2 regions of the Arthrobacter sp. OAP107 genome follow, and region 2 is predicted to be linked to the other one. Evidence: predicted binding sites of a transcription regulator. Region 2 holds the regulator's gene; the other holds the start of a gene.
The links. Region 2 encodes HrcA, which represses chaperone genes, less so after heat shock. Its sites were predicted from a motif close to TTNGCACTCGNNNNNNNCGAGTGCNAA; they were not measured.
Positions count from the first base shown of each region.

Region 1: the regulator HrcA is predicted to act here: its motif matches at 3,798-3,824, upstream of groES (co-chaperone GroES).

Region 1 covers NZ_JBEPOK010000001.1:1,267,713-1,275,558, forward strand. The annotation lists gene ABIE00_RS05950 (glycoside hydrolase family 3 N-terminal domain-containing protein) at 1-1,189, shown strand, start outside; gene ABIE00_RS05955 (shikimate 5-dehydrogenase) at 1,232-2,059, shown strand; gene ABIE00_RS05960 (THUMP-like domain-containing protein) at 2,077-3,306, opposite strand; gene ABIE00_RS05965 (hypothetical protein) at 3,361-3,762, shown strand; gene groES (co-chaperone GroES) at 3,981-4,274, shown strand; gene groL (chaperonin GroEL) at 4,360-5,970, shown strand; gene ABIE00_RS05980 (DUF389 domain-containing protein) at 6,076-7,032, opposite strand; gene ABIE00_RS05985 (acyltransferase family protein) at 7,250-7,846, shown strand, end outside.
Region 2 covers NZ_JBEPOK010000001.1:2,149,205-2,157,050, reverse strand. The annotation lists gene ybeY (rRNA maturation RNase YbeY) at 1-70, opposite strand, end outside; gene ABIE00_RS10100 (PhoH family protein) at 67-1,155, opposite strand; gene ABIE00_RS10095 (GerMN domain-containing protein) at 1,501-2,418, shown strand; gene ABIE00_RS10090 (16S rRNA (uracil(1498)-N(3))-methyltransferase) at 2,525-3,295, opposite strand; gene dnaJ (molecular chaperone DnaJ) at 3,298-4,425, opposite strand; gene hrcA (heat-inducible transcriptional repressor HrcA) at 4,484-5,497, opposite strand; gene ABIE00_RS10075 (DUF3097 domain-containing protein) at 5,709-6,563, shown strand; gene ABIE00_RS10070 (DUF4870 domain-containing protein) at 6,698-7,117, shown strand; gene hemW (radical SAM family heme chaperone HemW) at 7,223-7,846, opposite strand, start outside.

The DNA of each region.
Region 1 (7,846 bases), 880 kb from region 2:
AGCAGTCAGCCGCGTCGGCGCCCCGCTGACCCGTTGGCCCACCCCGATGAGCTACGGCGCCGCGGGCAGCGTGCCGCTGGCCGCCGAGGCCGGCACCGGGCTGGCGGCGGAACTCGCGCCGCTGGGCTTCACGGTGGACTTCGCACCCGCGGCCGACGTCACGATCGGCCCCGCCGATCCAACGATCGGCGCGCGGTCCATGTCCGCTGACCCCCGGGCCGCGGCATCGCTCAGTGCCGGGTTCGCCAAAGGCATGCTGGCCGGCGGGGTGCTGCCCACCGTCAAACACTTTCCCGGGCACGGTTCCGTGACCACCGATTCCCACAAGGGCCTCCCGGTCCAGAACGCCACCCTCGCTCAGCTCAAGGCGCGGGACTGGAAACCGTTCCAGTCCGCGGTCAAGGCAGGTGCGCCCATGATCATGACCGGCCACATCGCCGCTAGGGCCCTGGAGCCGGGCATGCCCGCGTCCCTGTCGAAGGCAACCTACAAGGCGCTCCGCGGCCTGGGCTTCAAGGGCGTGGCCGTCACGGACGGGCTGAACATGGGCGCGGTGGCCGGCCGCTACCCCCGAGGATCGGCGGCACCGGCCGCGCTGGCAGCCGGGGCCGACCTGCTGCTGATGCCGGCGGACGCAGCCGCCGCCCATGCCGCTATAGTCCGTGCTGTCACCGAGGGAAAGCTCCCGCTGTCGCGCCTCGAGGACGCGGCCCGCCGCGTGGTGACCATGATGATCTGGCGCGGGCGCACTGCCCGGCCGAAACCTCCGGCAGCACCGGGAAACGCAGAGGCCCTGTCCGCGAAAATTTCGGCCCGGGCCATCACCTTGGTGGCCGGCCGGTGCAACAGCGCTTTAGTCGGCGGCCAAGTGCGGGTGACAGGGGGCTCACCGGTGGACCGGGCCCGCTTTGCCGCCGCGGCCAGGGACGCCGGGATCACGCTGGGGACGACGGGTCCGCTGGTCAGCCTGATCGGCTACGGCGCCGGCCCCGCCAAGGGCGATATTGCGGTGGCCCTGGACGCGCCGTGGCCCCTGGCACAGTCCCTCGCACCGACCAAGATCGCCCTCTACGGCCGGACGCCCGGAGCGTACAAGGCGCTGCTGGCTGTCCTGGCGGGGAAGGCCACCGCACCCGGAAAGCTGCCGGCCGCCGTCGGGCCTTACCGGCCCGGCACCGGCTGCAAGTGACTGCGGCCGGTAATAAAGGCAGCGCCGCCGTTTAATGGAGGGGTGCCGATTCTGAATAAAGACATGACCCTGTGCATCTCCCTCTCGGCCCGGCCGAGCAACAACGGGACCCGCTTCCACAACCACCTGTACGACCAGCTGGGCCTGAACTGGATCTACAAGGCCTTCGCGCCCACCGATCTGGCCCAGGCGATCGCGGGCGTCCGCGGCCTGGGGATCCGGGGCTGCGCCGTTTCCATGCCCTACAAGGAGGACGTGATCGCCCTGGTGGATGCCATGGACCCGTCCGCGAAGGCCATCGACTCCGTCAACACCATCGTCAATGACGGCGGCCGCCTGACCGCCTACAACACGGACTACACGGCAATCGAACAGCTGCTGCAGCGCAACTTCGTACCGGCGGAGTCAAAGGTACTGCTCAAGGGCGCGGGCGGCATGGCCAAGGCCACGGCCGCAGCCCTGCGCGACGCCGGGTTCAAGGACGTGACCATCATCGCCCGCAACGAAGCCACCGGCCGGGCGCTCGCAGACCTCTACGGCTTCACCTGGCGCGCGGAGCTCGGCGCCGGCCCGGAGGCCACCGCGGACATGGTCATCAACGTCACGCCCGTGGGAATGGCCGGGGGGCCGGAAGCCGATGCGTTGTCCTTCCCCGCCGAGACCATCGAGGCCGCCAAAGTCGTGTTCGACGTCGTGGCCCTGCCCGCTGAAACGCCGCTCATCAAGGCAGCGCGGGAGGCCGGTAAACAGGTCATCACCGGCGCCGAAGTGGCCACCATCCAGGCGCTGGAGCAGTTCGTGCTGTACACGGGCATCCGTCCCACGGACGAGCAGGTCCGGGACGCCGAGGCGTTCGTCCGCGCCCAGTAGGCAGCGCGGCCCGGCAGCTACACAGGCTCCACGGAGACAGCCACTCTTTCTTCCCCGATCCGGGTGAGGACCAGGGTGGCTGTCTTTTTGCCCGCCGCCTTGCCCGCGCCTTTGCCCCCGGGCAGCAGCTGCTTGCGCAGCTCCTCCGGGGTGACGGACGTGCCCCGCTTCTTGATGTCCAGAACGCCGACGCCGTTCTCCCGGACCCAGGTTTTGAGCGCCTTGACGTTGAACGGCATGACCTCCAGGACCCGGTAGGCCCGGGCAAACGGAGTATCCAGCAGTTCCGGGGCGCAGATGTAGGCGATGTGCTCGTCCACGAGGTGGCCGCCCAGGTCCAGGGCGAGGTCCGCCACGAGCCCGGCACGGATGACGGCGCCGTCCGGCTCGTACAGGAAACCCTCCACTGGCCCGACGGGGGCAACGGGGCCGCCGTCGAACTCCTCCCCGCTGGTGAGTTCCGCCGCGCCCGCCGCGCCGATGACAAGCGCGGCCCGGCGGATGCCGGCCCGGGCCACGGCGTTGAACCACAGCGTGACCTCCGTGACGTCGCCGCCCACCGAGACCCACTGCGCCTCACAGCCGGCAGGCACCGAATCGTGCGGCATGCCCGGCCCCATCTTCACGCCGACGGCCCGCCCCGCGGCGGCCAGCGACTCCACGAAGGACAGCGGGGGAGAGAACGCCTCGGGGTCCCAGATCCGCTTGGTGCCGGATGTGGTGGTGGTGCGCCGGGCGGGGTCCAGCCAGACGCCGGCCCCGTCCTCCAGCGCCACCGACGTCGCGTCCGAATGGACCACCGTGGCGTGCGGGAAGGGGATGAGGTTGATCGTGGCGCAGGCGGCGGTGGTCTCGTCGACCTCCACCGCGGTCACGGCGATGTCCAGTGACGCCAGGGCCATGGCATCCGCGCCGAGCCCGCAGCCGAGGTCCGCAACGTGGCGGACGCCCGCCTGGGCAAAGCGCTGTGCGTGCCGGGCTGCGACGTTGAGCCGAGTGGCCTGCTCCAGTCCGGCCTGGGTGAAGAGCATCTGCCGGGCAAACTCGCCGAACTTGGCCTCGGCCCGGGTCCGGAGCCGTGACTGCGTCAGCACGGCGGACACGAGTTCGGGGGAGTGGCCGGCCTTGCGCAGGCTTGAGCTGAGGGTGAAGGAGCGGCCCTCCCGGTAGGGTCCGAGCGAGGCCAGCAGCTCCCATCCTTCTTCTGTGAGGAGCGGGGCAATCTGGTCCTGCGGTGCGTCAGACATGGGAACAAGCCTAGTGGAGCGGCCGGCCGCCCTCTTCCCGATAGGGTGGTCTGAATGGAATCCAGCGAAACGCCAACCCCCGGTCAGCCCGAAAGCACCAACCCCGGCCCGGTGCAGCATAGCCGCCTGGTCCGGTATGCACGCCCGGTGCTGATCGGCGGCGCCGTTATCGCCGTCGTCTGTCTTGTCCTGCTGGTGATCATCTTCCTGCTGGACTCCTTCAACGCCACTGTCTACTCGGTGGGCGGCAAGAACATCAGCGACGCCACCGAGGAAGCCCGGCAGATCCGGGACCTGTACCTGGGGGCGCGTGTAGGCGGCATCGTGGTCCTCATCGTGTCGGCCGTGATCGCGGCGGCGGCCGCCGTCGTGCTTGTCCGCGACCAGCGAAACGCGGGGGACGGGGACGCCGACGGCGGCGAGGACCTGGGGTTTGACGAGCTTGCCGGGCGCTGAACGAAAGGCATGCGGGAGTTACGGCAGATGAAATTCTGGCACTCGCCTTGACCGAGTGCTAACCCCTTACATAGAGTCATCATTAGCACTCTCCCTAGGAGGGTGCTAACACACGAAGAGCTGCCAGCCTGGCTGCTGCCGGCACCGCGACGACGGTCTGCCGCCAAGGCGCAACAGTTTTTACTGTCCATGAATTTTGACGAAAAGGAGAGGTCCGAGTGTCGGTCTCTATTAAGCCTCTTGAGGATCGCATTGTTGTCCGCCCGCTCGAAGCCGAGCAGACCACGGCTTCCGGCCTGGTCATCCCGGACTCCGCGCAGGAGAAGCCGCAGGAAGGCGAAGTTGTTGCAGTAGGCCCCGGCCGCTTCGAAGACGGCAACCGCGTACCGGTCGACGTAGCCGTTGGCGACGTCGTCATCTACTCCAAGTACGGCGGAACCGAAGTCAAGACCGGCGGCACCGAGTACCTCGTGCTCTCCGCCCGCGACGTTCTGGCGATCGTCGTAAAGTAACTCTTTGGATCCCCGTGCCGCCGTCCGCGTCTGATTTCTGTCTGACCGGGCGGCTGCACGGGGTTCTGTCTTGAAAGGACAAACCATGGCAAAGCAGCTTGCGTTTAACGACGCTGCCCGCCGGTCGCTTGAAGCCGGCATCGACAAGCTCGCCAACACGGTTAAGGTGACGCTTGGTCCCCGCGGCCGCAACGTCGTGCTGGACAAGAAGTGGGGCGCCCCCACCATCACCAACGACGGCGTGACCATCGCCCGGGAAATCGAGCTGGACGACCCGTACGAGAACCTTGGCGCCCAGTTGGCCAAGGAAGTCGCCACCAAGACGAACGACGTCGCCGGTGACGGCACCACCACCGCAACCGTGCTCGCCCAGGCACTGGTCAAGGAAGGCCTGCGCAACGTTGCCGCCGGCGCCGCTCCGGGCCAGATCAAGCGCGGCATCGAGGTCTCCGTCGAGGCCATCGCAGCCCGCCTGCTGGAGAACGCCCGTCCGGTCGAGGGCACCCAGGTGGCCAACGTTGCCGCCATCTCCGCCCAGAGCGACGAGGTGGGCGAACTGCTCGCCGAGGCATTCGGCAAGGTTGGCAAGGATGGCGTGATCACCATTGAGGAATCCTCCACCACGCAGACCGAGCTGGTTCTCACCGAAGGCATGCAGTTCGACAAGGGCTACCTGTCCCCGTACTTCATCACCGACACCGAACGCCAGGAAGCGGTCCTCGAGGACGCCCTCATCCTGATCAACCAGGGCAAGATCTCCTCCGTGCAGGAATTCCTGCCGCTGCTGGAGAAGGCGCTGCAGAGCTCCAAGCCGCTGTTCATCATCGCCGAGGACGTCGACGGCGAGGCCCTGTCCACGCTGATCGTCAACCGCATCCGCGGCACCCTGAACGTGGTTGCCGTCAAGGCTCCGGGCTTCGGTGACCGCCGCAAGGCCATGCTGCAGGACATCGCGACGCTGACCGGCGCCCAGGTTGTGTCCCCGGAACTGGGCCTGAGCCTGGACTCCGTGGGCCTCGAGGTGCTGGGTACCGCCCGCCGCATCACGGTGACCAAGGACAACACCACCATCGTCGACGGCGCAGGTTCGGCCGAAGACGTATCGGCACGTGTTGCCCAACTGCGTGCAGAACTGACCCGCACCGATTCCGACTGGGACCGGGAAAAGCTGCAGGAACGCCTGGCCAAGCTGGCCGGCGGCATCGGCGTGATCAAGGTTGGCGCAGCCACCGAGGTTGAGCTGAAGGAAAAGAAGCACCGCATCGAGGATGCAGTGTCCTCCACCCGCGCCGCCCTCGAAGAAGGCATCGTGGCCGGTGGCGGTTCCGCCCTGATCCACGCGCTGAAGGCACTCGACGAGGACCCTGCCGTCACGGCTCTGGAAGGTGACGCGGCTGCCGCCGTCGGCATCGTCCGCCGTGCACTGGTCCAGCCGCTGCGCTGGATCGCCCAGAACGCCGGCCACGACGGCTACGTTGTGGCCGCCCGGGTTGCCGAGCAGGACAACAACCACGGCTTCAACGCCAAGTCCGGCGAGTACGAGGACCTGATTGCCGCTGGCGTCATCGACCCCGTCAAGGTCACCCGTGCAGCCCTGCGCAACGCGGCTTCCATCGCCGCGCTGGTGCTCACCACCGAAACCCTCGTGGCCGAGAAGCCCGCCGAGGAAGACCAGCACGCAGGCCACAGCCACTAGGCTGCAGCCCGCTCCCGCGGTGTCACAGGGAGGCCCGTCCAGCTATTGCTGGCCGGGCCTCCTTGCGTTTCCCTGGCCCAGGCGCCTTGCGTTTAGGGTCCGGTGCTAGCGCCGCGCACGAAGGGCCTGCCGCCGCAGCCGGAGCGCGTCGCCGTCGGGAAGCCGCTTGGTGACCAACCGGTAAAAGTACAGGACCCCGACGGCGGCGGCCACGATGCCGCCAAGGTTCACCAGCAACTGCAGGGCCGACCCGGCCGCCTTGCTGAATTCGCCAAGGACCAGCGCCACCGCTACGAAGCCGGCCGCGGGCACGGTGGTCACAGAAATAAAGACGCCGATCAGGGCGGCCGAGCGCCCGCTGATGACCGAGAGCATCCCGGCGGCACCGGCGAGGACGGCCACGATCAGCGAAAACGGTCCCGGGTGGTAGATGAACTCGGCCGCCGAGGCCCGGTCCAGCACGTCCCGCGGAAAGAGGCCCAGCGGCAGGGCCAGCCAGGTGATCAGCGCTGTGATCAGCATGGCCGCGGGGAAGCCCACGCCCAGGGCAACCGCCGCCCGCCCGCCGAGCCTCCAGTTTCGGCGCACCACGGCAACCGCCAGCGCAGCGAGCGGTCCGAACTCAGGCCCCACGGCCATGGCACCGACGATTGCGATGGTGGAGTCCGTCACGATGCCGATCGCTGCGAGCAGGGTGGCCAGCACAAGGAACGACAGGAGGGTCCAGCTGAGCCGGGACTCCTCACCGGTCTGCCGCGAGACCTCGTCCCAGATAACCGTGTCGGCGCCTTCTCCGGGGGCAGTCTCCTCGGCCCTGTCGGCCCTGTCGGAAAGAACCAGGTCCGGAGCTGTAAGGGCAATGGAACCGACCCTTTCAACGTTCAGGGCGCGGAGTTTCTCCATCAGCTCCTCGACCGATTCCCGGGCCACATGCACCAGGACCACGTCGCCTTTGGGAAGGATCGAAGCAGCCGTGTGCAGTGCTACCTCGGCTGTGCCGGCCTGCTGCTGGCACAGGTCTGCCACGAGGGTGGTCAGTTCGGCTGGTACGCAAATCCGCATCTGGACGATCACCTGACACTCCAATCCACGCACCAAATCCCCTTAGGCACCGACTCTATAGTGCCCAGGAAACCGGAACCCGCCCTGCTGAGACGCCGGTCACCCCCGGCGCGTTTGATTCGTCTCGAATGTCACGAATCGGTAACATAGGTGCTTTGTGCTGCCGTTTGAGGGGTTATCTGTGCCAGAAGCGAGATCGACGGACCCGCTGAAAAGCATGCCGCGCGAGGAGCCGGCGGGAAAAGAAAACCGTGAGCCGAGAGCTGCCCGGCTGAAAGCCAAGCCGGGCTACCGGCCCGAGGTCCAGGGCCTCCGCGCCCTGGCGGTGCTCATGGTGGTCACCTACCACGTCTGGCTTGGCCGGGTTTCCGGCGGCGTGGATATCTTCCTGCTCATCTCCGCGTTCCTGCTGACCCTGTCCTTCGTCCGCAAGGTGGAGAAGGGCACGCCGTTGCGGCTCGTGAGCCACTGGCTGCACCTCTTCAAGCGGCTGATCCCGGCCGCCGTCGTCGTGATTCTTGGTGTGCTGGCCGGAACCTGGCTGGTCCTGCCGCAGAGCCGCTGGCCCGACGTCCTCAACGAGGCCTGGGCATCCCTCCTCTACGGGCAGAACTGGCTGCTGGCCAACACCGCAGTGGACTACTACGCGCAGGACCACTCCGGGGCCAGCCCGCTCCAGCACTTCTGGTCGCTCTCCATCCAGGGCCAGGTCTTCATTCTCTGGCCCCTCATCTTCGCCGGCTCCGCCCTCGTGTGGCGGCTGCTGCGGCGCCGCCGGGACGTCAGCTACCGGACCGTCCTGATGGTTGCCTTC
Region 2 (7,846 bases):
AGCGCGCCAGCGCCACCAGGCCGGCCTCGTCCACCTGGATGCCGGACTCGTTGTTAACTTCGATGCTCATGCGTGCTCTCCCCGTCGTTCCCGGGGAACGGAATGCTTGACCCGGTTGCGTTGTGCTTCGTCCCAGATGCTGTAGGCGTTGACGATGTCGCCCACCAGGCGGTGGCGGACGACGTCGGCGGCGTCCAGGACAGAGAAGCTGACGTCGTCGATTCCGGTGAGGATCTCCTCGACGATGCGCAGGCCGGAGCGGGTCCCGAAGGGAAGGTCCACCTGCGTGACGTCGCCGGTGACCACCATCTTAGAGCCGAAGCCGAGGCGGGTGAGGAACATCTTCATCTGCTCCGGCGTGGTGTTCTGTGCCTCATCAAGGATGATGAAGGCGTCGTTCAGCGTCCGGCCCCTCATGTAGGCCAGCGGCGCCACCTCGATGGTGCCGGCGGCCATCAGCCGGGGAATGGACTCGGGGTCCATCATGTCGTGCAGCGCGTCGTACAGCGGCCGCAGGTACGGGTCGATCTTGTCGCTGAGCGTGCCGGGGAGGAACCCCAGCCGTTCGCCCGCCTCGACGGCGGGGCGGGTGAGGATGATCCGGCTGACTTCCTTCTGCTGCAGGGCCTGCACCGCCTTGGCGACCGCCAGGTAGGTCTTGCCGGTACCGGCCGGGCCGATTCCGAAGATCACCGTGTTGGCGTCGATGGCGTCCACGTAGTTCTTCTGGTTCAGCGTCTTGGGCCGGATGGTCTTGCCGCGGCTGGAGAGGATGTCGTGCGTCAGCACCTCCACCGGGTTCTGCAGCGACTGGCTGCGGAGCAGCGAGACCAGCTGCTGGAGAACTGCCGGCGTGATAACCGTGCCGCGGGCCACGAGACCCCGGACCTCGTTGAGCAGTCGCATGATCCGCGGAACATCGGCCGCGGGGCCGTTGATGGAAAGTTCGTTGCCGCGGACGTGGAAACTGACGGCCGGGAACTGGTCCTCGATAAAGCGGAGGGCCTCGTCGTGGCTACCCAGCGACTGCACCATCTGATCAGAGTTATCGAAGATGACCACCTCCGTCCGCACACCGGGGAGAGTATGGGGGAATTCGCCCGTGGTTCGGTCCCCCGTGTTGAGGCGGCGCTTTCCGTTTGCTGATTCAGTCATGGTGACGGCCCTCAGGCCTTCGGTTCCCTCCAGTTCGGAATATAACTCGTTTGCGTCCTTACATCTTACGCCAGCGCACGCCCCTGCCTGCCGTCCCGAAAGGTGACGGCGGACCGCTTTTCTGTAACGCGTTCCCGCAATTAGGTATCAACTTTGTATCGGCCTCATATCGTTCCCGTTGCAGTTCGGCCGCCTGCCGCGAAAGGGGCCCAGCGCTGCAATGTCTCGTGTAATGCTGGAAAAGGAGCTCGCCGGCAACGGTCCGGCGTGCCCGCACACAACTGCTCATTTGAAGGGATCGCCAGCATCAGTCAGCCAGGAACTCCGGGCCGGAAGGTACCGCGGATGCGCTCCGTGCTGCTGTCCGCGCTGCTTCCGGCTGCCCTGCTGCTGTCGGGGTGCATCGCCGACCCCGATCCCTCGGTGACCTCTGCGAACTCCCCGACTTCCTCGTCGCGGCGGGCAGCCGGTACGGACGGCGTCCCCACCACCAGCGCGCCGCTGGAAACAACACAGTCGTCCAACAAGGCGCCGGTCTATTGGATCGGGCGGAGCAACAGCAACGTCTTCCTGTACCGCGAGTTCCGCGACGTTCCTGACGACGAGAACCCGATCACCCGGGCCCTGCGCGCCATGATGTCCGAAACGCCGCTGGATCCTGATTACTTCACGCCGTGGCAGAACCCCAAAAACCTTGCCACATCGATCTCGGGCACCAATGTCATCACTGTGGACGTTTCCGCGGATGCCTTTAACAGCAACCTCGATGCGGACATGGCCCAGCGGGCCATCCAGCAGCTCGTGTACACCGCAACGGCCGCCGGTGCCAGCTCCGGCCTGATTGACGCGGGCCAGCAAATCGAAGTGGTCATCCTCGTGGACGGGCACACGGACTATCTGGCGTTCAAGCACGTCAAGCTGGGTGCCCCCACGTCCCGCAGCGTCGGAATGGTGGCGCCGGTGTGGATCATTGATCCGCAGGAGGGCACCGAAGTCGGCGACGGCCGGGTCAAGATCTCCGGGCGAAGCACCGTCCCCAACGGCAAACTCCACTGGCGCATCCTCAAGGTCCAGGACAACGGCGACAAGGAAAGCTACCTGACCGGGGAAGCCAGGGCCGCGGCTGATCCCGCCGCCTCGGGGGTCTTCGGCATCACGGTGAATCTCGCGCCCGGGAACTATGAGGTGCGAGTGTCCCAGATCGACCCCGGCAAGCCCGAGGACGAACTCAACGTGGAATCGCGCGGGTTCACCGTCCGCTAAAAGCACCGTCCGCCAAAAGCGCGGTCCGTCAAAAGCACGGTCCGCCAAAAGCACCGTCCGCCGGGTTGGCTGGCCGGCGGTCCCGCCCATCAACAGTGCGCTGGACTTACCAGCGGCCGAGAACGTCGCTGGCAATCACGACGCCGGCCGGTCCCGCCGTCGAGGAACGCAGCACGTGCGGTCCCAACAGTGCCGTGACCGCCCCTGCGCTGCACAGCCGGGTGACCTCGCGGGGACTGATGCCCCCTTCGGGGCCAACAATCAGCAGGATCTCGCCGGGGCCGGACGCCTCCTGGTGTGCCTCGGACCATTTGCCGAGGACCCGCCGCAGCGGCGTGACGGCGTCTTCGTGCAGGATCACGGCGAGGCCGGCTTCCGCCACTTCCCTGGCCAGGGCCTGGGTGTCGACGGCGGGGCGCACCTCGGGAATCCAGGCGCGGCGCGCCTGCTTGGCAGCCGCCGTTACGGCGGACTGCCATTTTCCGTGAGCCTTGGCCGCCCGCTCCCCCTTCCACCTGACGATGGAGCGTTCCGACTGCCAGGGGATCACGGCGTCGATGCCCAGTTCGGTGGCGGTTTCGATCGCGAGCTCGTCCCGGTCCCCCTTGGCGAGGGCCTGCACAAGGACCAGCCGGGTATCAGGCCGCGGTTCCGCGCTGACAGAGGTGCACTCGACCGTCAACTGGGCGGGGGCAGCATCAGCCACGGTTCCGGTGATGCGTTTGCCTGCGCCGTCGGCTATGTCCACCTGCTCGCCCACGGCCAGGCGCTTGACGGTGACCGCATGCCGGGCCTCGGCGCCGTCGAGAACGAACAGCGACCCGGGCGAGGTGCCGTCCAGCGTGCCGGCCGGGGTGAAGAATACGGGGTTGCTCACCGCTAAAGGTTACCGAGGCGGTCCCGCAGTTTGGCGAAGACGCCGCCGCTGGCGGCGAGCTTGCCCTCGGAGAACTGCTCGCCGCGGAGCTTGGCCAGCTGCCGGAGCAGGTCTTCCTGGGCGGGGTCGAGCTTGGATGGTGTTTCCACCTGCAGGTGGACCTTGAGATCCCCGCGGCCGTAACCCCGCAGGTGCGTAACGCCCAGGCCGCGCAGGGTAATAATCTCGCCGGACTGCGTGCCCGCCTTGACGTCGATCTCCTGCTTGCCGTCGAAGGTTTCCAGGCTCAGTTCCGTACCGAGGGCAGCGGCCGTCATGGGAATGTTCAGGGTGGCGTGGAGGTCGTCGCCCTCGCGGACATACGTGGCATCGTTGTTGACCCGGATTTCCACGTAAAGGTCGCCGGACGGGCCGCCAGCAGGGCCGGCCTCACCCTGCCCGGAGAGCTGAATCCGCGTTCCGGTGGCCACGCCGGCCGGAACCTTGATGGTCAGGGAGCGGCGGCTGCGGATGCGGCCCTGGCCGCTGCATTCGTTGCAGGGGTCCTTGATGACCGTGCCGAAGCCCTCGCACGATCCGCAGGGTGCGGCGGTCATGACCTGGCCGAGGATGGAACGGACCGCCCGCTGTACCTGTCCGCTGCCGCCGCAGATGTCGCAGCGCTCCGGATGCGTGCCCGGCTGGCAGCAGGATCCTTCGCAGGTGGGGCAGGTGACGGCCGTGTCCACTTCCAGCTTCTTGTTGACACCGAAGACGGCATCGCGCAGGTCGATGCGGACGCTGATGAGCGCGTCCTGGCCGCGGCGGACGCGGGACGCGGGCCCGGAGGTCCCGCCCGCACCGAAGAAGGTGTCAAAGATGTCCTGGAACGCGAAGCCCTGGCCGGCGTAGCCGCCGCCACCGAAGCCGTTGTCGGTGCCGTTCTCGTTACCGGTGGTGTCGTAGACCCTGCGCTTCTGCGGGTCGGACAGCACTTCATAGGCGTGGGTGACGGCCTTGAACCGTTCGGCTGCGTCTTCCCCGGAGTTGACGTCCGGGTGAAGCGAGCGGGCCAGCTTGCGGTAGGCCTTTTTGATCTCCTCGCCGGTGGCTTCCGGGGAGACTCCAAGAACGTCGTAGTGGCTGCTCAAAGTTCGTATCTCTTCCTGGTTGTACTGCCTGTGGTCAAAGGATGTCCGGGGCGTGCAGTCACGGGCCCAGAATCCTCGAAAGATAGCGGGCCACCGCGCGCACGGCGGCCATGGTGGTGGGATAGTCCATCCGGGTGGGGCCGAGGATGCCCACCTTCGCGGTGGCGTCGGGACCGTAGCCGGTGGCCACCACCGATGCCTCGGCCAGTCCGTCGTAGGGGTTTTCCCTACCGATGCTGACGGCCACGCCGCGCGGGTCCTGCGCCATGTCGCTCAGGAGCCGCAGCATCACCACCTGCTCCTCGAGCGCTTCCAGCACAGGCCCGATGCTGAGCGGGAAGTCCACGTTGGACCGCGCCAGGTTGGCCGTTCCGGCCATGACCATCCGGTCTTCCCGGCTGTTGTGGGCGAGGCCCTCCAGTCCCTTGCCCAGGGCCATGGCCACCGGGCGTTCGGCCGGCGTGCAGCCGGCCACGACGGCGGTCAGGTGCTGGGGCAGGATGGCCACCGGTGTTCCCGCCAGACCGGTCAGAAACCGGGTGCGGAGGGCGGCGAGCGTGTCGTCCGACAGGTCCTGGCCGGCGTCGACCACGCGCTGGTCGACCTTGCCGGAGTCGGCGATCAGCACGATCAGCACCTTCCGCGGCGCCAGCAGCACGAATTCAATGTGCCGCACCACGGCGCGGCTCAGGTGCGGGTACTGCACGACGGCGACCTGGTTGGTCAGCTGGGACAGGAGCCGGGCCGTGCGGTCCAGGACGTCGTCGAGGTCCTCCGACCCCTCAAGGAGGGTCTGGATGGCGCGCTTTTCCGCCGGGGACAACGGCTTGACGGCAGAAATTTGGTCGACGAACAGGCGGTAGCCCTTGTCCGTGGGAATCCTGCCGGCACTGGTGTGGGGGGCGGTGATGAGTCCCTCGTCTTCCAGCGCAGCCATGTCGTTGCGGATGGTGGCGCTGGATACGCCCAGATGGTGCCGCTCCACCAGGGCTTTGGAGCCGACAGGTTCGCGGGAATGGACATAGTCCTCCACGATGGCGCGCAGCACCTCAAGCTTCCGTGGTTCGCTCACAGTCCACCTCCTTTTGGCCTTCACGCGCCGGGCCTTAATCCTGCCCATAGACGCTGTGGTTAGCACTCGACATGCCTAAGTGCTAACAAGTCTAATATGAGTCGCCGCGTTGTTAGCATTGGTACCGCTCCGGGCGAAATTCCGGACTCGTGTCCCCCGGCGGCATGACCGCGGCCGGAGCGGCTCCTTCCTAGTGCAGAGCGGTGAACGAATGCAGTATCAGACCTGGGGCCCGCAGGAGATGGCAGCGCCCGCCAAGAACAGCCTGCCAGAGGTGGCGGTGGAGCGCGGCATGGTGCTCGAGGATGTCCAGTCCGGCTGGGTGGGCGCGGTGACCCGGGTGGAGAAGTCCGGCGGCATGCACGTGGTGGCGCTCGAGGACCGCCGGGGAAAGTCCCGGTCCTTCAAGCTGGGCTTCGGCTTCCTCCTGGACGGCCAGCCGATCCGGCTGATGCCCCCGGCCCCCAAGGCGAAGCCTGCAGGGCAGGGTCCCGCCGGCCGGACGGCGTCGGGGTCGGTGCGGGTGGAAGGGCAGCGGGCACAGGTGGCCAAGGCCAGCAGGATCTGGGTTGAAGGCAAGCATGACGCCGAACTCGTGGAAAAAGTCTGGGGCGACGACCTCCGGGTGGAGGGCATCGTCGTCGAACCTCTCCATGGCATTGATGACCTGGCGGCGGCTGTTGCCTCCTTCCGCCCCGGTCCCGGCCGGAGGCTGGGCGTCCTGGTGGACCACCTGGTCCCGGATTCCAAGGAGTCCAGAATCGCCGACGCCGTGATGGCCTCCCCCGGCGCCGCCGGGAATGTGCTGATCGTCGGCCACCCGTACGTCGACGTCTGGCAGGCGATCCGGCCGTCGGTGCTCGGCATTCCGCAGTGGCCCGTGGTTCCGCGGGGCACGGACTGGAAAACCGGCATCCTCACCGCCTTCGGGTGGCCGCACGAGACCAAGGAGGACATTGGCCTCGGCTGGCAGAAACTCCTGGGCGCCGTGCGCACCTACGCTGACCTTGAGCCCGCCCTGTTGGGCCGGGTGGAAGAGGTCATCGATTTCCTAACGGTTCCGTAGCTTCCACCGCGTGATTCGGCGTTGAGCCCGCGATTGCCCGTATGTCCCGGTATCCTTGGTACGGCGTCACCGCACCGCGGGCCCGGCGCCACATCAAAGCACTATCGCACCAACGCAAGCTAAAGGAAGACACCGTGGCAGAAGACGCTCGCGACCGCAGGGACACACAGTCCGGCCAGGACCTGCCCCAGTACCATGGCGTTCCGGCCAACGCGCTTCCGCTGACAGCGAGCGAGGACCGGCAGTGGGCCACCTTGGCGCACTTCGGCGGCATCCTCGGCTGCGTTCCGGCGCTGCTCATCTACCTCATCTTCCGCGACCGCGGCCCGTTCACCGCGCAGGAGTCCAAGGAAGCCCTCAACTTCACCCTGCCGCCCACCATTGCGGCCTTCGTCGCCAACCTGCTGGTGCTGCTCCCCGTCGTCGGCAACCTGTTCGCCGTCGTGGCCACACTCATCTGGATTGCCCTGACCTGCTTCGCGGTGTCCGCCGGCGTCCACGTCAACAAGGGCCAGCCGCACCGGTACCAGTACAACCTGCGCTGGATCAAGTAACCGGCCGGATCAGCTGGCCAAAAGCAACGCGGGGTCACTTAGCGCCCAATATCCCTACCGGATTGGGCTGGAAGTGACCCCGCGTTGTTTTTCTGTTGTGGCGAATCAGTCCGGCAGGAGCCTGCGGACCACGGCATCGGCCAGCAGCCGGCCTTTCAGGGTGAGGACCAGGCGGCCCCTGAAGGCATCCTCCGGCACCACCAGGCCGTCGGCGATCAGGCCGGCCACGGCCTTCCTGCCGGACGGCGCGAGGACAGCGGTGTCGAGACCCGAGGAAAGCCGCGCCTCCAGCATGACCTTTTCCACGCTCCTGGTTTCGTCGTCGAGCGTTTCACGTCCTGCCGCCGGCGAGACGCCTGAGCCGAGCCGGCCGGCATAGGCGGTGGGGTGCTTGACGTTCCACCACCGCACTCCGCCCACATGTGAGTGCGCGCCCGGGCCGATGCCCCACCAGTCGTCCCCGCGCCAATAGGCAAGGTTGTGGCGGCACGCCTGTTCCGGCGTCGCGGACCAGTTGCTGACCTCGTACCAGTGCAGGCCGGCGTCGGTGATCATCCTCTCGGCGAGTTCATACTTGTCGGCGTGGTCGTCGTCGTCGATTTCCGGAACTTCACCACGGCGGATCTGGGCGGCGAGCTTCGTGCCGTCCTCAATGATCAGCGCGTAGGCGCTGATGTGGTCAGGCTTGTAGGACAGAGCGGTCTCAAGCGAAAAGCGCCAGTCCTCGAG